Regions from separate parts of the Caldimonas hydrothermalis genome, predicted to be linked through region 2. Evidence: riboswitches for the same ligand, from Rfam matches in the RefSeq annotation. Region 2 holds a riboswitch; each other region holds the start of a gene.
The links. Region 2 has a riboswitch for cobalamin ahead of AC1ECW_RS05160 (ZrgA family zinc uptake protein). Riboswitches for the same ligand answer to the same signal wherever they lie in the genome.

Region 1: another riboswitch for cobalamin. It lies ahead of AC1ECW_RS13970 (TonB-dependent receptor domain-containing protein); the one in region 2 lies ahead of AC1ECW_RS05160 (ZrgA family zinc uptake protein).
Region 3: another riboswitch for cobalamin. It lies ahead of AC1ECW_RS12620 (acyl-CoA thioesterase); the one in region 2 lies ahead of AC1ECW_RS05160 (ZrgA family zinc uptake protein).

The regions. Positions count from the first base shown of each region.
Region 1 is NZ_JBWQXA010000012.1:15,662-21,068, forward strand. Features, by position in the region: gene rraA (ribonuclease E activity regulator RraA) at 1-328, opposite strand, end outside; gene AC1ECW_RS13960 (Lrp/AsnC family transcriptional regulator) at 325-816, opposite strand; gene AC1ECW_RS13965 (EamA family transporter) at 933-1,838, shown strand; cobalamin riboswitch at 1,857-2,103, shown strand; gene AC1ECW_RS13970 (TonB-dependent receptor domain-containing protein) at 2,166-4,007, shown strand; gene AC1ECW_RS13975 (FecCD family ABC transporter permease) at 4,028-5,032, shown strand; gene AC1ECW_RS13980 (ABC transporter ATP-binding protein) at 5,029-5,407, shown strand, end outside.
Region 2 is NZ_JBWQXA010000003.1:27,890-33,296, forward strand. Features, by position in the region: gene ntrC (nitrogen regulation protein NR(I)) at 1-1,434, shown strand, start outside; gene AC1ECW_RS05150 (exodeoxyribonuclease III) at 1,453-2,217, opposite strand; gene AC1ECW_RS05155 (hypothetical protein) at 2,587-2,925, shown strand; cobalamin riboswitch at 2,923-3,180, shown strand; gene AC1ECW_RS05160 (ZrgA family zinc uptake protein) at 3,251-3,790, shown strand; gene AC1ECW_RS05165 (hypothetical protein) at 3,798-4,259, shown strand; gene AC1ECW_RS05170 (DUF2149 domain-containing protein) at 4,256-4,582, shown strand; gene cobN (cobaltochelatase subunit CobN) at 4,579-5,407, shown strand, end outside.
Region 3 is NZ_JBWQXA010000010.1:8,488-13,894, reverse strand. Features, by position in the region: gene metE (5-methyltetrahydropteroyltriglutamate--homocysteine S-methyltransferase) at 1-2,094, shown strand, start outside; cobalamin riboswitch at 2,098-2,304, shown strand; gene AC1ECW_RS12620 (acyl-CoA thioesterase) at 2,443-3,207, shown strand; gene AC1ECW_RS12615 (GNAT family N-acetyltransferase) at 3,188-3,700, shown strand; gene ychF (redox-regulated ATPase YchF) at 3,722-4,816, shown strand; gene AC1ECW_RS12605 (aldo/keto reductase) at 4,887-5,407, shown strand, end outside.

The DNA.
Region 1 (5,407 bases), on a different contig from region 2:
GAATCTCAGCCAGGTCGCGCACGCAGCCGTTCACCACCACACCGGCCCAGCCGTTCTTCGCCGCCGCGGCGGCGATGTTGCCGCCCACCAGCGCGCGGGCCAGCGAGGCGCCGCCGTCCACCACCAGCACCTGGCCGTGGCCCGGTCCTTCCAGCAAGGCTTTCACCTCGGTGTTGTCCTCATAGCACTTCACCGTGCGCACCGGGCCGGCAAAGCGGGCCTTGCCGCCGTAGCTGTGGAACACGGGCGGCAACACGCGGAAGGCGCCGTCGGTGTCGGCCTTGTGCTCGTCGCACAGATCGCAGGTGGAGAAGGTCTCGAAGTTCATGCGTTGTCGATCTTCTTGATGGGCGGTTTGACGTCCTCGGGCCGGGCCGGCAGCATGGGCTGGTGCTCGCGCGCCGCGTTGAGGATGATGGAGGTGGAAGTTTCCGTGAGCAAGCAGAACTTCGTCACCACCGCATCGAGGTGGGCGACGTCGATCACCGCGATTTCCAGGATCCAACTGTCCTCGCCGGTCACGTTGTAGGCGTTGATCACCTCAGGCGTCTGCTGGATGAGCTTCACCACCCGGGCGTATTCGGCCCGCCCCACCCGCACGATGGCGCGGATGCCATAGCCCAGTTTGGCGAGGTTCACACTGGCGCGGTAGCCGGTGATGACGCCGGCCGATTCCAGCTTGCGCACGCGCTCGGTGACGGCCGGCTGACTCAGGTGCACGCGCCGGCCCAGCTCGGCCATCGACAGGCGGGCATCGGCCTGCAGTTCGGCCAGGATGCGGGTATCGTGATGGTCCAGTTCCAGGTTCAAAGTCAAGGCAGCTTCCTTCTTTGAGATTCACGGTGGATTGGCTTCATCTCCGTTGAATTCATCTTCATCGGCGCTTCAAGCTTTTCTAGCATAGCGGCTCAACACCTGACGACAACACGCTCATGTCCACCGCCACCTCTTCGCTGCCCTCCGCCCCCGCGCTCAGCCCGATGGTGATGCTCTGCCTCGCGGCCACCTGGCTGGTCTGGGGCTCCACCTACCTGGCCATCAAGTATGCGCTGATCAGCTTCCCGCCTTTTTTCCAGATGGGCACCCGCTTCCTGTTGGCCGGCGTGGTGCTGGCCGCCTGGATGCGCTGGCGCGGCGTGGCCTGGCCCAACGCGCACCAATGGCGCAATGCCCTGGTGGTGGGCACCCTGATGCTGGGCGGTGGCATGGGCGGCACGGCCTATGCCGAGCAGACCGTGGGCTCGGGCCTGGTGGTGGCCTTCATCGCGGTGGTGCCGCTGATGATCGCGGCCCTCAACCTGCTGTGGCGTGTGGTGCCCGCTCGCCTGGAGATGGCTGGCATCGCCGTGGGCCTGGCCGGCGTGCTGATGCTCACCCAGGGCGCCGGCTTCCAGGCCTCCCCCGCGGGGCTGGCAGCGATTGCGATCGCCTGCCTCACCTGGTCGCTGGGCAGCGTGCTCAGCCAGCGCAGCCTGCCGATGGCCCCGGGCGCGATGGGTTTCGCCAGCGAGATGATCTGCGGCGGGCTCGTGCTGATGGCGCTGGCCTGGGCTGCCGGCGAGTCGCCCGCCTGGCCGCCCGAGCCGCTGGCGGTGGGCGCGTGGTTCTACCTGGTGGTGTTCGGCTCGCTGATCGCCTTCAACGCCTACATGTACTTGCTGGCGAACACGAGCGCCGCGCTGGCATCGAGCTACACCTTCGTCAACCCGGTGATCGCGATGGTGCTGGGCGTGACGGTGGCCGGCGAGCACATCACCGGCCCCGAGTGGCTGGCCGCCGGCATCGTGCTCGGCGGCGTGGTGCTGATGCTGCGCGGCACGGCAGCGCGGCGTCGATGAAGACGCAGCATCCGTCGTACTACAATTCCCCATGTTGGTGCTCGCCCGGCGGTCCCGCCGGGCAGTTAAACGGGAAGCAGGAAGCGCCGTCGGCCCCGCCGGCACGCCAACCTGCGCTGCCCCCGCAACGGTAAGCAGACGGGCACGCCTTCGGGTGCGCTCAGCGCCGATCCTCAACCACTGGCCGAGTCCTTCGGGTCGCGGCTGGGAAGGTGATCGGTGTGGATCTGTCAGCCCGGATACCGGCCAACAGGGGAGCGCGTGCGCGCGCTCGATGGGTTCTGGCCTGCGGGGAAGTGGGCTGGAACGATCATTGCCGTTTCAACCATGTCTCTTGCCCGACCCCTCCGTCGCAGCGCGCGATGGATTCTTGCGCCTTCTTGCGCACTTGCGCCGCTGGCTGCCGCTGCCCAAACGCTGCTGGCGCAGGCCCCTACACTGGACACCGTCATCGTCACGGCCACGCGCGTCGAGCAAAGGCTCGACGAGGTGCTCGCAGACATGTCCGTGATCGAGCGAGACACCATCGAACGCAGCGGCGCCACCACGGTGGCGGACCTGCTCTCGCGCACGCCGGGCGTGGAGTTCTCGCGCAATGGCGGGCCGGCGGCCAATACCAGCTTGTTCTTGCGCGGCGGCGACAACCGCTTCACGGCCGTGTTCATCGACGGCGTGCGCGTCGATTCTCAGTCCACGGGGGGCGCCAGCTGGAACGCCTTGCCGGTGGAACAGATCGAGCGCATCGAAATTCTGCGCGGACCGGCCGCCGCCGTTTACGGATCGGACGCCATCTCCGGCGTGGTGCAGATCTTCACGCGCAAGGGCGAGGGTCCTGCCACGCCGAGCATTGGCCTAGGCTTGGGCAGTCACCGTACGCGCAAGGCCGACATCGGCGTGCACGGCAAGAGCGGTGCCCTCGACTATGCCCTGAGCGTAGGGCATGAAGACAGCAAGGGTTTCGACACCCGCCCGGGCGTGGGCTTCGCCGACCGCGACGGCTACGAACGCACCTCCGCCTCTGCCCGCCTGGGCTGGGCCGTGGCCCAAGGGCATCGCCTGGAAGCCTCGGCGCTGGTCAACGACCTCGACTCCCAATACGACGGCTTTGCCAGCACGGCCGACGACCGTGCCTTGTATGACGTTCAAACCCTGGGCTTGACATGGTCGGCGCAGTGGTCGCCAGCCTATCGAATGCGCTTGAGCGCCAACCAAGGGCGCGACCGTTACCGCACCCGCCCCTCGCCGTATCTCACCGACACCAAGGTCGACAGCTATCTGTGGCATCACGAATACCGCATCGGCGCACATCGCCTGACCGCGGCTTTGGAGCGCCGCAAAGACAGCCTGGAGAACTCCGGCCCACCGGCCCTGGACGCCTCGCGCTCGCAAAACGCGCTGGCCTTGGGTTACGGCTGGAGCGATCGCGGCCACACGGTGCAGCTCAATGCCCGCCACGACGACGACAGCGAGTTTGGAGGCAAGACCACAGGGGCCGCCTCCTATGCTTACGCATTCGCACCCGGCTGGCGGGCCACCGTTGCAGCGGGCACGGCCTTCCGCGCCCCCACGCTCTACCAGCGCTTCAGCCAGTACGGCGTGGCCGACCTGAAGCCGGAGTCCTCGCGCAACCTGGAAGCCGGCCTGCGCTACGCGCAGGGCAACAGCCAGTTCGGCGTGGTGGTCTTCCGCAACGAGGTGACGGACCTCATCAACTTCGGTGCCCCCGGCCCCTGCGCCAGCAGCTTCGGCTGCTACGAAAACGCCGGCAAGGCGATCCTGAAAGGCGTGACCCTCTCGGGCGCGCACCGCCTGGGCGCCGTCAACCTGTGGGGCTCGGTCGACTTCCAGAAACCGCTCAATGCCGACACCGACCGCCTCCTGGCCCGCCGCGCCCGCCGCCATGCGCAACTGGGCGCCGATGCCACGCTCGGCGACTGGACCGTGGGCGCCGACCTGAAGCTGGTCGGTGAGCGCTTCGACAACGCGGCCAACACCGTGCGCCTGGGCGGCTACGGGCTCGTGAGCCTGCATGCCAGCCGCACCCTGGCGCAGGACTGGACCGTGCTGGCCCGCGTGGACAACCTGGGCGACAAGGACTACGCGGTGGCCCGTACCTACGCCACCGGCGGACGCATGGTGTTCGTCGGCCTGCGCTGGTCGCCGCGCTGAGCCACTGCGCCTGAAGGCCCATGCGCTTCGTCCGCTCGCTGCCCCTGTTCTATGCCGTGCTGCTGGGCGGGGTGGCCCTCGCCTTGATGCTCGCTCTGGGGCTGGGCAGCCAGCGGCTGGACGCAGCCGAGGTGCTGGCGGCCGTGGCCGGCCGGCTCGAGGGCATCGGGGCGGACATCGTGCTGAATCTGCGCCTGCCGCGCGCGCTGTCGGCCCTGGCCTGCGGCGCCCTGCTGGCGCTGGCCGGCGCGCTGCTGCAAACCCTGCTGCGCAACCCGCTGGCCGACCCGTATGTGCTGGGCATCTCCAGCGGGGCCTCGGTGGGCGCGCTGCTGGCGCTGTGGGCGGGGGCCACCTGGGCCTGGGTCAACCTGGGCGCGGCCATCGGTGCGCTGGTGGCCACGGCGCTGGTCTTCCTGTTGGGCGCGCGGGCTTTCCGCCGCCAGGCCGACAGCACGCGCGCCAGCGTGCAGCTGCTGCTGGTGGGCGTGATCGTGGGCGCGGGTTTTGGCGCCATCGTGGCCTTCATCCTGTCGATCGCGCCCGAGGCACAGCTGCGCGGCATGATCTTCTGGCTGCTGGGCGACCTCAACGGCGCCGACCGCTGGGGCCTGCCGCTGGCCGGCGCTGCCGTGCTGCTGGCCCTGGCCCTCGTGCTGGCGCGCGACCTCAACCTCATGCTGCTGGGCGACGGCCCGGCCTATGCGCTGGGCGTGAACGTGCGGCGCTTGCGCCTGTGCGTGGTGCTGCTGGCCTCGGTGGCCGCCGGCCTGGCCATCACCGTGGCGGGCAGCATCGGCTTCGTGGGCCTGGTGGTGCCACACGCGCTGCGCCTGCTCGTGGGCAATGACCAGCGCGTGCTGCTGCCCGCCTGCGCCCTGGCCGGCGGCGCCTTCCTGGTGCTGGCCGACACCCTGGCTCGCACCGTGCTGGCCCCCATGCAACTGCCCGTGGGCGTGCTCACCGCCTTCATCGGCGTGCCCAGCTTCCTGTGGCTGCTGCTGCGCAATGGGAGGGCGGGATGAGCGCCGATCTGCTGGCCGGCCACCAGCTCACGGTGCGCGCCGGCCAGCGTACCCTCGTGAAAGGTCTGAGCCTGCGTGTGCAGCGCGGCGAACGCTGGGCCTTCCTGGGCCCCAACGGCTGCGGCAAGACCACCCTGCTGCGCACCCTGGCCGGCCTGCTCGACCCGGCCAGCGGCGAGGTCTACATCGACGGTCAACCCCTGCCTCACATCCCCACCCGGGCCCTGGCCCGGCTGCGCGCCTGGTGCCCGCAACACCACCAGGACGTGTTTGCGCTCACGGCGCTCGACGTGGTGCTGGCCGCCCGCCAGCCCTACGCCGGCCGTTTCGGCTGGCTGGCCCCCGACGACGAACGCATCGCCCGCGAACAGCTCG
Region 2 (5,407 bases):
CTGCCGGTGCGCAGCTTCACCAACGCCCGCGACGTGCTCGCGGCGCTGGACGAGGACGAGCCCCAGGTGCTGGTGTCGGACATCCGCATGCCCGGCGGCTCGGGCATCGACCTGCTGGCCCAGGTCAAGGAGCGCCATCCGGGGCTGCCCGTCATCATCATGACGGCCTTCTCCGACCTGGACAGTGCCGTTTCGGCCTTCCAGGGCGGCGCTTTCGAATACCTGCCCAAGCCCTTTGACCTGCCCAAGGCGGTGGAGCTGATCCGCCGCGCAGTCGACGAGAGCCTGCGCGAGGAAGTGCGTGACGAGCGCCTGACGCAGATGCCCGAGATGCTGGGCCAGGCGCCGGCGATGCAGGACGTTTTTCGTGCCATCGGCCGCCTGAGCCAGAGCAACGTCACGGTGCTGATCACCGGCGAGAGCGGCTCGGGCAAGGAACTCGTCGCGCGCGCGCTGCACAAGCACAGCCCGCGCGCCAGCGGCCCCTTCGTCGCCATCAACACCGCGGCCATTCCCAAGGACCTGCTCGAGAGCGAACTCTTCGGCCACGAGCGTGGCGCCTTCACCGGCGCGCAGACGACACGGCGCGGCCGCTTCGAGCAGGCCGACGGCGGCACGCTTTTCCTCGACGAGATCGGCGACATGCCTTTCGATCTGCAGACGCGCCTGCTGCGCGTGCTCAGCGACGGGCAGTTCTACCGGGTGGGTGGCCACAACCCGCTGCGCAGCAATGTGCGTGTGATCGCCGCCACACACCAGAACCTGGAGGAGCGCGTCCGGCAGGGGGTGTTCCGCGAGGACCTCTTCCATCGCCTCAACGTCATCCGCCTGCGACTGCCGCCGCTGCGCGAGCGGCGCGAGGACATCCCCACGCTGGCGCGCTACTTCCTGCAAAAGAGCGCCAAGGAACTGGGCGTGGAAGCCAAGCGCATCTCCGATTCGGCGCTGGAGCGGCTGATGGCCTTTGACTTTCCCGGCAACGTGCGTCAGCTCGAGAACGTCTGCCACTGGCTGACTGTGATGGCGCCGGCCCAAGTCATCGAGGACAAGGACCTGCCGCCCGAACTGCTGGGTGAGGCCACGCTCTCGCCCAAGCCGCCGGTGTCGGTGCTGCCTGCGCAGCCGAGCGCGGCGGCGACGGCCGTGGCGCCCTCCGCCGGCCAGGCCGAGCCTGCGGCGCAGCCGGCAGACTGCGCCGGCGGGCCGGTGCAGGCCGCCGGTGACTGGCTGCGGGATCTGGAGCGCGAGGCGCGGGAGCTGCTCGCCTCCGGGCAGCCCGACGTGTGGGACACCCTGACCCGCCGCTTCGAGGCCCGGCTCATCCACACGGCACTGGCGCTCACCCGCGGTCGTCGCATCGAAGCCGCGCAGAAACTGGGCATCGGGCGCAACACCATCACCCGCAAAATCCAGGAGCTGGGGCTCGACGATTGAGGCTGGCGCCCGGCCTCCTCAGGCGATCACGGCCACCACCGGCGCATGGTCGCTGGGGCGCTCGTTCTTGCGCGGGGCCTTGTCGATGGTGCAGGCCGTCACCGAGGGTTTCAACGCCTCGCTCACCAGGATGTGGTCGATGCGCAGCCCCTGGTTCTTGCGGAAGGCCAGGTTGCGGTAGTCCCACCAGGACCAGCTCTTGGGCGGCTGCTCGAAAAGCCGGAAGGCATCGTACAGGCCCAGCGCCAGCAGTTGACGAAACTGCTCGCGTTCCTCGGGCGTGCAGTGGATCTGCCCGGCCCAGGCGATGGGGTCGTACACATCGCGGTCTTCGGGGGCGATGTTGTAGTCGCCCATCAGCACCAGCTTCGGGTGGCGGGCCAGTTCTTCACGCACCCAGTCGCGCAGCGAGCGCATCCACTGCATCTTGTATTCGAACTTGTCGGTGCCCGGCGCCTGACCGTTCGGGAAATAGGCCCCGATGACGCGCAGATCGCCCACCGTGCCGGCGATCACGCGGGCCTGCTCGTCGGCAAAACCCGGGATGTTGCGCACCACGTCCTCGGCGGGCGTCTTGCTCAGCAGCGCCACGCCGTTGTAGGTCTTCTGGCCGAACCACTGCGCCGCATAGCCGGCCTGCGCAAACTGCGCGTGCGGGAACTTGTCGTCGGTGAGCTTGGTTTCCTGCAGCACCACCACCTCGGGCTGGTGCTGGCCCAGCCAGTCCAGCACCTGGGGCAGGCGCACGGCCAGGGAGTTGACGTTCCAGGTGGCGAGTTGCATCGGGGCACCGAGTGAGGGACGCGGGACGCCGAGTGTAGACGCTGCGCACCGGGCCGATGATCGAGCCCATGAGATCGTCCACGAAGGCGGTCTTGCCGCAGGCCAGTAGCACCGGCTCGCGGTGAGGGTCGAAAAAGCAGCCTGGCTACCAGACGGGCGCAAACCCGCCTTTGGCTGGCCAAAACGATCGAGGGCCTGTGGCCCCGGATCGCCCCACGATGACCGGCGTGGCGGCCCTGCAAGCGGCAGGGCGATGACTTGACCGCAGTATAAACACAAATGAGAATCGTTTGCAAATAAATCGTCGATCCCACGATGGCAAACGGACGCCCCGGCAGCTTCGGGGCTGGATGAACGGGAGAGTCAGCCATGGTCGAAGTGGGAACGTTGGCACAGGAGCATCGCGCCTTGGTTGCCCTGTATGGGCAGGTGCAAGCGCGTTGCAGCGCGCAATTGCGGGAGCAGGCCTGGCGGATCGATCACCTGGAGGCTGAGGTGATGCGCCTGCGCGCGGCGGTGATCGTGCAGCAAACGGCGCTGGCGATGGCGCGCGAAGACCGTCGTGTGCTGGAGGCCGCGCTGCCGGGCTTGCCGCGGCGCATGGAACTGAGCCGTCGCATCGAAGCGCTGGTCGAGCGCGTGCAGGTCTTGTTGCGCGAACGCTCGCACGGGCCCTGGGTGGTCGTCGATCGACCTGGCCCGGGCTGATAGGATGTGAAGGTTGGTGCTCGCAGTGCGGTTCACGCGCTGCAGTTCAACGGGAAGCTGGGGGACGCCGGCCTGCGCGGGCCGTGTCTAACCAGCGCTGCCCCCGCAACGGTAAGTGGACGGAGGATGCGTCTTCGCAGGACGCGCTCCCGCTTTCATCTTGCAGGCCACTGGTGATGGGTTGTCGGCATCCCCGGGAAGGCGATGAAGGTCGTTTCCACCAGCCCGGATACCGGCCAACAAGGTGGCCCGGCGTGATTGCCAGGCCGTGAGGCTCGTGCACCGTCGGGGAAGGCGGTGAGAGCGTTTCTCATCGCAAACGGTCATGTTCAAGTCGTTCTCGTGCGCGAGCTTCGTGCCGCGCCTGTGCGCCTGCCTGTGGGTGGGCGCTGGGTCTGTTCTCACGTCCGTGGCCTGGGCTCACGGGAGCCACAGCCACGGCCACGGTGCGGTGCGGCTGGTGGTGGAGGGCAGCACCCTCACCGCAGTCTTCGACGTGCCGCTGGAGAGCTTGCTGGGCTACGACTACCCGCCCCAGGGGGCAGACCAGGAGCGGGTGTGGAGCGAGCTCAAGACACGGCTGCAGGACCCTTTGAATTTCCTGCAGCCTGCTGCCGATGCCCGGTGCCAGGTGGTCGGCCACGAGGCCACCCCCGATCCGGCGGCGGCCGATCCGAACGCTGACATCCCCAACATCGTCTACCGTGCCGAGTTCCGCTGCGACCGGCCCGAAGCGCTCAACGCGGTGTCCTTCACCGCGTTTCGCGACCACCCCGGCCTGAAACAGTTGCGCGTGCAGCTTGCCTCGCCCAAGGGCCGCAAGACCGTCACGGTGCGCCCACGCTTCCCGGCGCTGACGTTTTGAGGCGACCATGCTCGAACTGGGTTTCCTGCAGATCGTGCAGTGGCTGCTGACGCCGGTCCTCGTGCTGCTGGCCTGCGCGTTTGCCTATGCCTTGTGGATGGCGGGCGTTGTCGCGGTCGAGGCCTGGCAACGACGTTCGCCGGGTTTCTCGTTGCTGCGCGGGGCCGACACCCTGACGCTGGACGAACTGGAGCTTCAGGCCCTGGCCCGCATGGAGCCGCTGCGCCTGCTCAGCCGCGTCACTCCCATGCTGGGGCTGATCGCCACGATGATCCCGCTGGGCCCGGCCTTGCAGGGCGTGGCCAGCGGCCAGGGGCACGCGGCGCTGTCGGTGTTCAGCGGTGCCTTCGCCGGCGTGGTGCTGGCCCTCACGGCCGCCTGCCTGGGCCTGGTGCTGTACTCGGTGCGCAGGCGCTGGCTGCTGGCCGAGCTGCTGGCGGTGAAGCGGGCGCGGGGAGCGTCGGCATGAGCCTGCGCTTTCTCAAGGTCTTCGACGAGGACGACGACGACCCGATGCTCTCGGCCATCAACCTCGTGGATGTCTTCCTGGTGCTGGTGGTGGGTTTGCTGATCGCCGTGAGCATGGCACGCCAGGGCGGGGCTGTGGCGGTGGGCGACGGGGCCCCGGAGATCGTGGTGCGCGAGCAGGGCCGGGAGGTGCGCTACCGCGGCAGCGGCTCGGTCGGCGAAGGCGAGGGCGTGCGCGCCGGTGTGGCCTACCGGCTGCGCGATGGCAGCATCGTCTATGTGCCCGAAGCCGCGTCTGCCCCGAGCGCGGAGCCGCCCCAATGAGTGGATGGCGGGCCTGGCTGCCCGTGGTGGCGCTGCTGATGCTGGCCTCAGGCGGCGGATTCGGCGGTGTGGCACAGGCGCGCACCCTGCTGTGGGTCACGGTGGATGTGACGCCGGCGTCCCGCACCGCGCAGGTCGAGCGTGTCGCGGCCGAACGGGGCTGGCAGGTGCAGCATCTGGACCATCCCTTGCAGGATCCACCCGCGGGCCAGGCCGCGCAGCGTCAGGCGATGGCCGAGGGGCTGGCGCGTGCGGACCTGGTGTGGATCGACGCCCCGCACCCCACGGTGGTGACGCGGCTGCAGCGCCAGTTCGGCGAGCTGTTCGAGGCCCATGCACGCCAGCGACCGGGCAGCCTGGTGTGGATCGTCCCGGCGGATGCGTCGGCGGGCACGCCGGCGGCCGACGACGTGGCCGCACGCATGGCGGCTTATCTGCGTGCCGGGGGGGCGGCAAACCTGCGCCATGCCCTGCGGCTGGGCGAGACCTGGCTGACATCGGGCCGCTCGGGCGCAGCAGTGGCAGCCATGGACTGGCCCGCGCCGCAGACTTGGCCGTTGCGCGCGCTTTACCACCCGCAGGCCCCGGGCTTCTTGGCCGACGTCCAGGACTGGCAGCGCTGGCGGGCCGGGCGTGCGAATCGGCCGACCGTGGCTGTGCTGGTACACCGCCACCATTTCATCGACGGGGAAACGGCCTGGCTCGACCGGTGGTTGCAGCTGTTCGAGGCCCAGGGGCTCGACGCCTATGCCGTCTTCGGGCAGCAGCTCGATGCCAACGGGCTGCGTGAGCTGCTCGGTGCTGCGCCACCGCGGGTGCTGGTGC
Region 3 (5,407 bases), on a different contig from region 2:
CATGTGCTGGACACCTGCGCGGCGCTGGGATGCCTGCCGGCACGCGCGCAGGCCGCCGGGCTCGACCGATGGTCGGTGTACTTTCGTGCCGCGCGCGGCCGCGCCCATGCCCACTGCAGCGCCGACCCGGTAGCCGCTGCGGAGATGACCAAATGGTTCGACACGAACTACCACTATCTCGTGCCGGAGTTCGACGCCCACACCGAATTCCAGCTCGACGATGCGTGGCTGCAGGCGCAATGGGAACAGGCCCGCGCCCTGGGGGTGCGAGGCAAGCCCGTCTTGCTCGGGCCGGTGAGCTTGCTGCGCTTGGGCAAGGCGCGCGACGGCTCCGACCCCTTGGACCTGCTGCCCAGGCTGCTGCCGGTTTATGCACAGTGGCTCGAACGCCTGCACCGCGCCGGCGCCACCTGGGTGCAGATGGATGAGCCGGCGCTGGTACAAGACTTGGACGAGCGCTGGCGTCACGCCTTCAACCTGGCCTACCACACCCTCAAGGCCGTGCCGGTTCAACTGCTGGTGACCACCTACTTCGGCGCGCTGCGCGACAACCTGTACCTGGCCGCCCACCTGCCGGTGGCCGGCTTGCATCTCGATGCCGTGCGCGCGCGCGGCGAGATCGACGCCGCACTGAACCTGGTGCCGCCCACCAAGGTGCTCTCGCTGGGCGTGATCGACGGCCGCAACGTCTGGAAAACCGACCTGGACGCCACCTTGGACTGGCTGGAGCCGCTGGCCGAGCGTTTGCAAGACCGTTTGTGGCTGGCGCCCTCGTGCTCCTTGATGCATGTGCCGGTGGATCTGGATGCCGAGACGCGCCTGCCACAGCCGTTGCGCTCGTGGCTGTCGTTTGGGATACAAAAGCTTCAGGAACTGCACATCCTGGCCCGCGCGCTCAAGGAGGGACGAGACAGCGTGGCCCCGCTGCTCGAGCAGCAGCGACGAGCGCTTCGATCGCGACGCGAAAGCCCCGGCGTGCATCGTCCCGAGGTGCAAGCGGCACTGGCCGCGTGGGACGATACGCTCGGCCAGCGGCGCAGCCCTTACGCGCAGCGCAGCGCCGTCCAGCAGCAGCGCCTGGGGCTGCCGGCCTGGCCCACCACGACGATCGGTTCGTTTCCGCAGACGCCCGCCATTCGTCAGCAACGCAAACGCCTGCGTGAAGGTCTGATCGACGCCGCCATGTACGAGCAGGCGATGCAAGAGGAGATCGACCATTGCATCCGGGCACAAGAGGACCTGGGGCTGGACGTACTCGTCCACGGCGAGGCCGAGCGCAACGACATGGTGGAATACTTCGCCGAGCAACTCGAGGGCTTTGCCGTCACCGAGCACGGCTGGGTGCAGTCCTACGGCTCGCGCTGCGTGAAGCCGCCCGTTCTGTACGGCGACGTGCAACGCCCGGCGCCGATGACGCTGCACTGGACTCGTTACGCCCAATCAAGAACCAAGCGCCCCGTCAAGGGCATGCTCACCGGCCCGGTGACCCTGCTGAACTGGTCCTTCGTGCGCGATGACCAGGCGCGGGAGCGGACTTGTCGCCAACTGGCGCTGGCCTTGCGGCAAGAAGTGCTGGACCTCGAAGCCGCCGGCATCGCGATCATCCAGATCGACGAACCCGCCTTGCGTGAAGGCCTGCCCTTGCGGCGCGAGGACCAGTCCGATTACCTGCGCTGGGCGAGCCAGTGCTTTCGGATGGCTGCCAACGGCGTGGCCGATCACACCCAGATCCACACCCACATGTGCTACAGCGAGTTCAACGACATCATCGAGCACATCGCCGCCCTGGACGCCGATGTCATCACGATCGAGACCGCACGCTCGGCCATGGACCTGCTCGATGCCTTCGAGCGCCACGCCTACCCCAACGGCATCGGCCCCGGGGTGTACGACATCCACAGCCCCAACATCCCGTCCACGGCGCAGATGGCGGCCTTGCTGCGCCGCGCGGCGCAGCATCTGTCGCCCCGCCAGTTGTGGGTCAACCCCGACTGCGGCCTGAAGACCCGGCAGTGGCACGAAGTGCTGCCCGCGTTGCGAAACATGGTGGCCGCCGCGCGCGAGCTGCGCGAGCACACACCGTGTCTGGCTTGAGGTAAAGTGAAAATGCTTCGCGGTTTCTTGCCCCGCGGCAAGAATGAAAAGGGAACGACAGAAGGGTCGTGCAAGCGACCTGCGCTGTGGCTGCCCCCGCAACTGTGATCGGCGAGTTCGCGGTCCAACACGTCACTGGCCTCGTGCTGGGAAGACCGACCCGAACCATGACCCGAGAGCCAGGAGACCTGCCGTGAAGCACTGTGTCTGTGAACAGGGCGGGGTGTCCCTGATCTGGGCGCGTGGTCGACCCTGACGGTGGCGGCATGCCAGCCTGCCCTCGCCGGGTCTGCCGCTGCATCCGGCCTTGACGACGCCTTGCCCTTGCCGTGAAGGAGTCGTCATCTCATGCCCTCGCCCGCCTCGAAGCACGATACGCCCCCGCCCCTGCCCAGCCTGCGCACCGTGGACATGGTGTGGCCGGACCAGTCCAACCACCATGGCACCCTGTTCGGCGGCGCAGCCGTGGCCATGCTGGACCGGATGGCCTATATCGTCGGCGCGCGGGCCTTGTCCGGCCCCGTGGTGACCGCCAGCATCACCGAGCTGGCTTTTGCCTGCGCGGCCCCGGCCGGTCAGCTCGTCGAAGCGCACGCGCGCGTCACCGACATCGGCCAGCGCTCGGCCTGGATCGAAGCCGAGCTGGTCCGTGAAGATCTGCTCAGCGGCGATCGGGCCACCTGCGTGAGCGGGCGCTTCGTGATGGTGCTTCCCCCATCGCACGCTGCGCGTGCTGCGACCGCCTCGGTGCCCGCTGCCACGAGCATCGAGCCACCGGCCCAGGCCTGTACCGTGGCCGAGATCGTCTTTCCCAGCCATGTGAACCACCGCGGCATCCTGCACGGCGGTCCGGCCATGGCCTGGATGGCCAAAGCCGGTTTCGTCGCCGCCACACGCCACAGCCGGCGCACGGTGGTGATGGCCGGCTGCGAGCGGGTGGATTTCGACGCCCCGGCCCATGTGGGCGACATCGTCGAAGTGCACGCCTGGGTCAGCCGCACCGGGCGCCGCTCGATCCAGGTTCAGGCGCAAATGTGGATCGAGTCGGCCGACACCGGGCAACAGCGGCGCTGCACCACCGCGACGATGACCTATGTGGCCCTCGACACTTGAGCTGCAAGCCCTGCAGCCGGCGCACGCTCACGCCTTGCAGTTGCTGATGCTGGCGCTGCCCGGGCGTGATCGTCGCACGCGCTTCGGCCACGCCATCGACGACGACGCCTTGTGCGGGTGGATCCAGCGCCTGCCTTGGAACGAACAACGTGCCTGGGGCTTGTGGGCCGGGGATGACCTGGGGCTGGTGGCGGCCTTGCATCTGTTCGACACCGCCCAGGCCCATGTGTGCGAACTGGCCGTGGTGGTGCATCCCCGACTGCGCCGCCGCGGTCTGGGCAGCTTGTTGTTGCACACAGCCATCGCGCAGGCCCCGGATGTACACACCCTGCTGTGTGCGCATGGACACCCCTTCATCCGCGCCCTCAGCGTGCGCCACTGCTGGCCAGTCACCCCCTGGGGGCTGCAGGCCGGCTGGCGTGTGGTGGTGCGCCGTCCGGTCGCCTGCGCGCTGCCGGACGTCTGCCACGCCCCGGTAAAATCCGAGGTTTGACCCCGCCGAGCCCGAGACACCATGAGCCTGAAATGCGGCATCGTGGGCCTGCCCAACGTGGGCAAGTCCACGCTCTTCAACGCCCTCACCAAGGCCGGCATCGCCGCCGAGAACTACCCCTTCTGCACCATCGAGCCCAATGTGGGCATCGTGGAGCTGCCCGACCCGCGCCTGGCCAAGCTTGCCGAGATCGTCAAGCCCGAACGGGTGGTGCCGGCCATCGTGGAGTTCGTGGACATCGCCGGCCTGGTGGCGGGCGCGTCCAAGGGCGAGGGCCTGGGCAACCAGTTCCTCAGCCACATCCGTGAGACCGACGCCATCGTCAACGTGGTGCGCTGCTTCGAGGACGAGAACATCATCCATGTGGCCGGCCGGGTCGATCCCATCTCCGACATCGAGGTGATCCAGACCGAACTGTGCCTGGCCGACCTGGCCACGGTGGAAAAGAGCCTGCTGCGCTACACCAAGGTGGCGCGTGCCGGCGGCGACAAGGAGGCTCAGCGCCTGGTGGATGTGCTGAGCAAGTGCCAGGCCGCGCTGAACGAGGGCCAGCCGGTGCGCACGATCGACTTCAGCAAGGAAGAGCTGGCCGTGCTCAAGCCGCTGTGCCTGATCACCGCCAAGCCGGCGATGTTCGTGGGCAACGTGGCCGAGGACGGCTTCGAGAACAACCCCTTGCTCGACCGCCTGAAGGACTACGCCGCACGGCAGAACGCACCGGTGGTGGCCATCTGCGCCAAGACCGAGGCCGAGCTGGCCGACATGAGCGACGAAGACCGGCTCATGTTCCTGCAGGCCATGGGCCAGGACGAGCCCGGCCTGAACCGCCTGATCCGCGCTGCTTTCAAGCTGCTGGGCCTGCAGACCTACTTCACCGCCGGCGAGAAGGAAGTGCGCGCCTGGACCGTGCCCATCGGCGCCACGGCCCCCCAGGCCGCCGGGGTCATCCACACCGACTTCGAGCGCGGCTTCATCCGTGCGCAAACCATCGCCTACGACGACTACATCGCCTATGGCGGAGAACAAGGCGCCAAGGATGCCGGCAAGATGCGCGCCGAGGGCAAGGAGTACATCGTCAAGGACGGCGATGTGATGCACTTCCTGTTCAACGTCTGAGCCCCCATCGCTCCCCTGGACGAGGCGCCCTTTGTGGGCGCCTCGTTTGTTTCCAGCCGAGGTAACCGCCATGAAACCTGCCTCCCCCGCTCTGCTCTCGCCCATCGTGGCCGGCTGCTGGCGCCTGGACCAGTGGGGCTGGACACCACAGGAGCGGCTGCGCTGGATCGAGCAATGCGTCGAGCTGGGTGTGACGAGCTTCGACCATGCCGACATCTACGGCGGCTACACCGTCGAAGCCTTGTTCGGCGAGGCCCTGGCGCTGGCGCCGCACCTGCGAGCGCGCCTGCAACTGGTGAGCAAGTGCGGCATCCAGCTCGTGTCACCGCAGCGCCCCCAGTACCGTGTGAAGGCCTACGACAGCTCGCGCGATCACATCATCGCCAGCGTGGAGCATTCGCTCAAGGCTCTGCGCACCGATCACCTGGATCTCCTACTGCTGCACCGCCCCGACCCGTTGCTCGATGCCGACGAGGTGGCCGAGACCTTCGAGCACCTGCGCACCGCGGGCAAGGTGAAGCACTTCGGCGTGTCGAATTACTCGCCGGCACAGTTCGAGCTGCTGGCCAGCCGCACGACCTTGGTCACCAA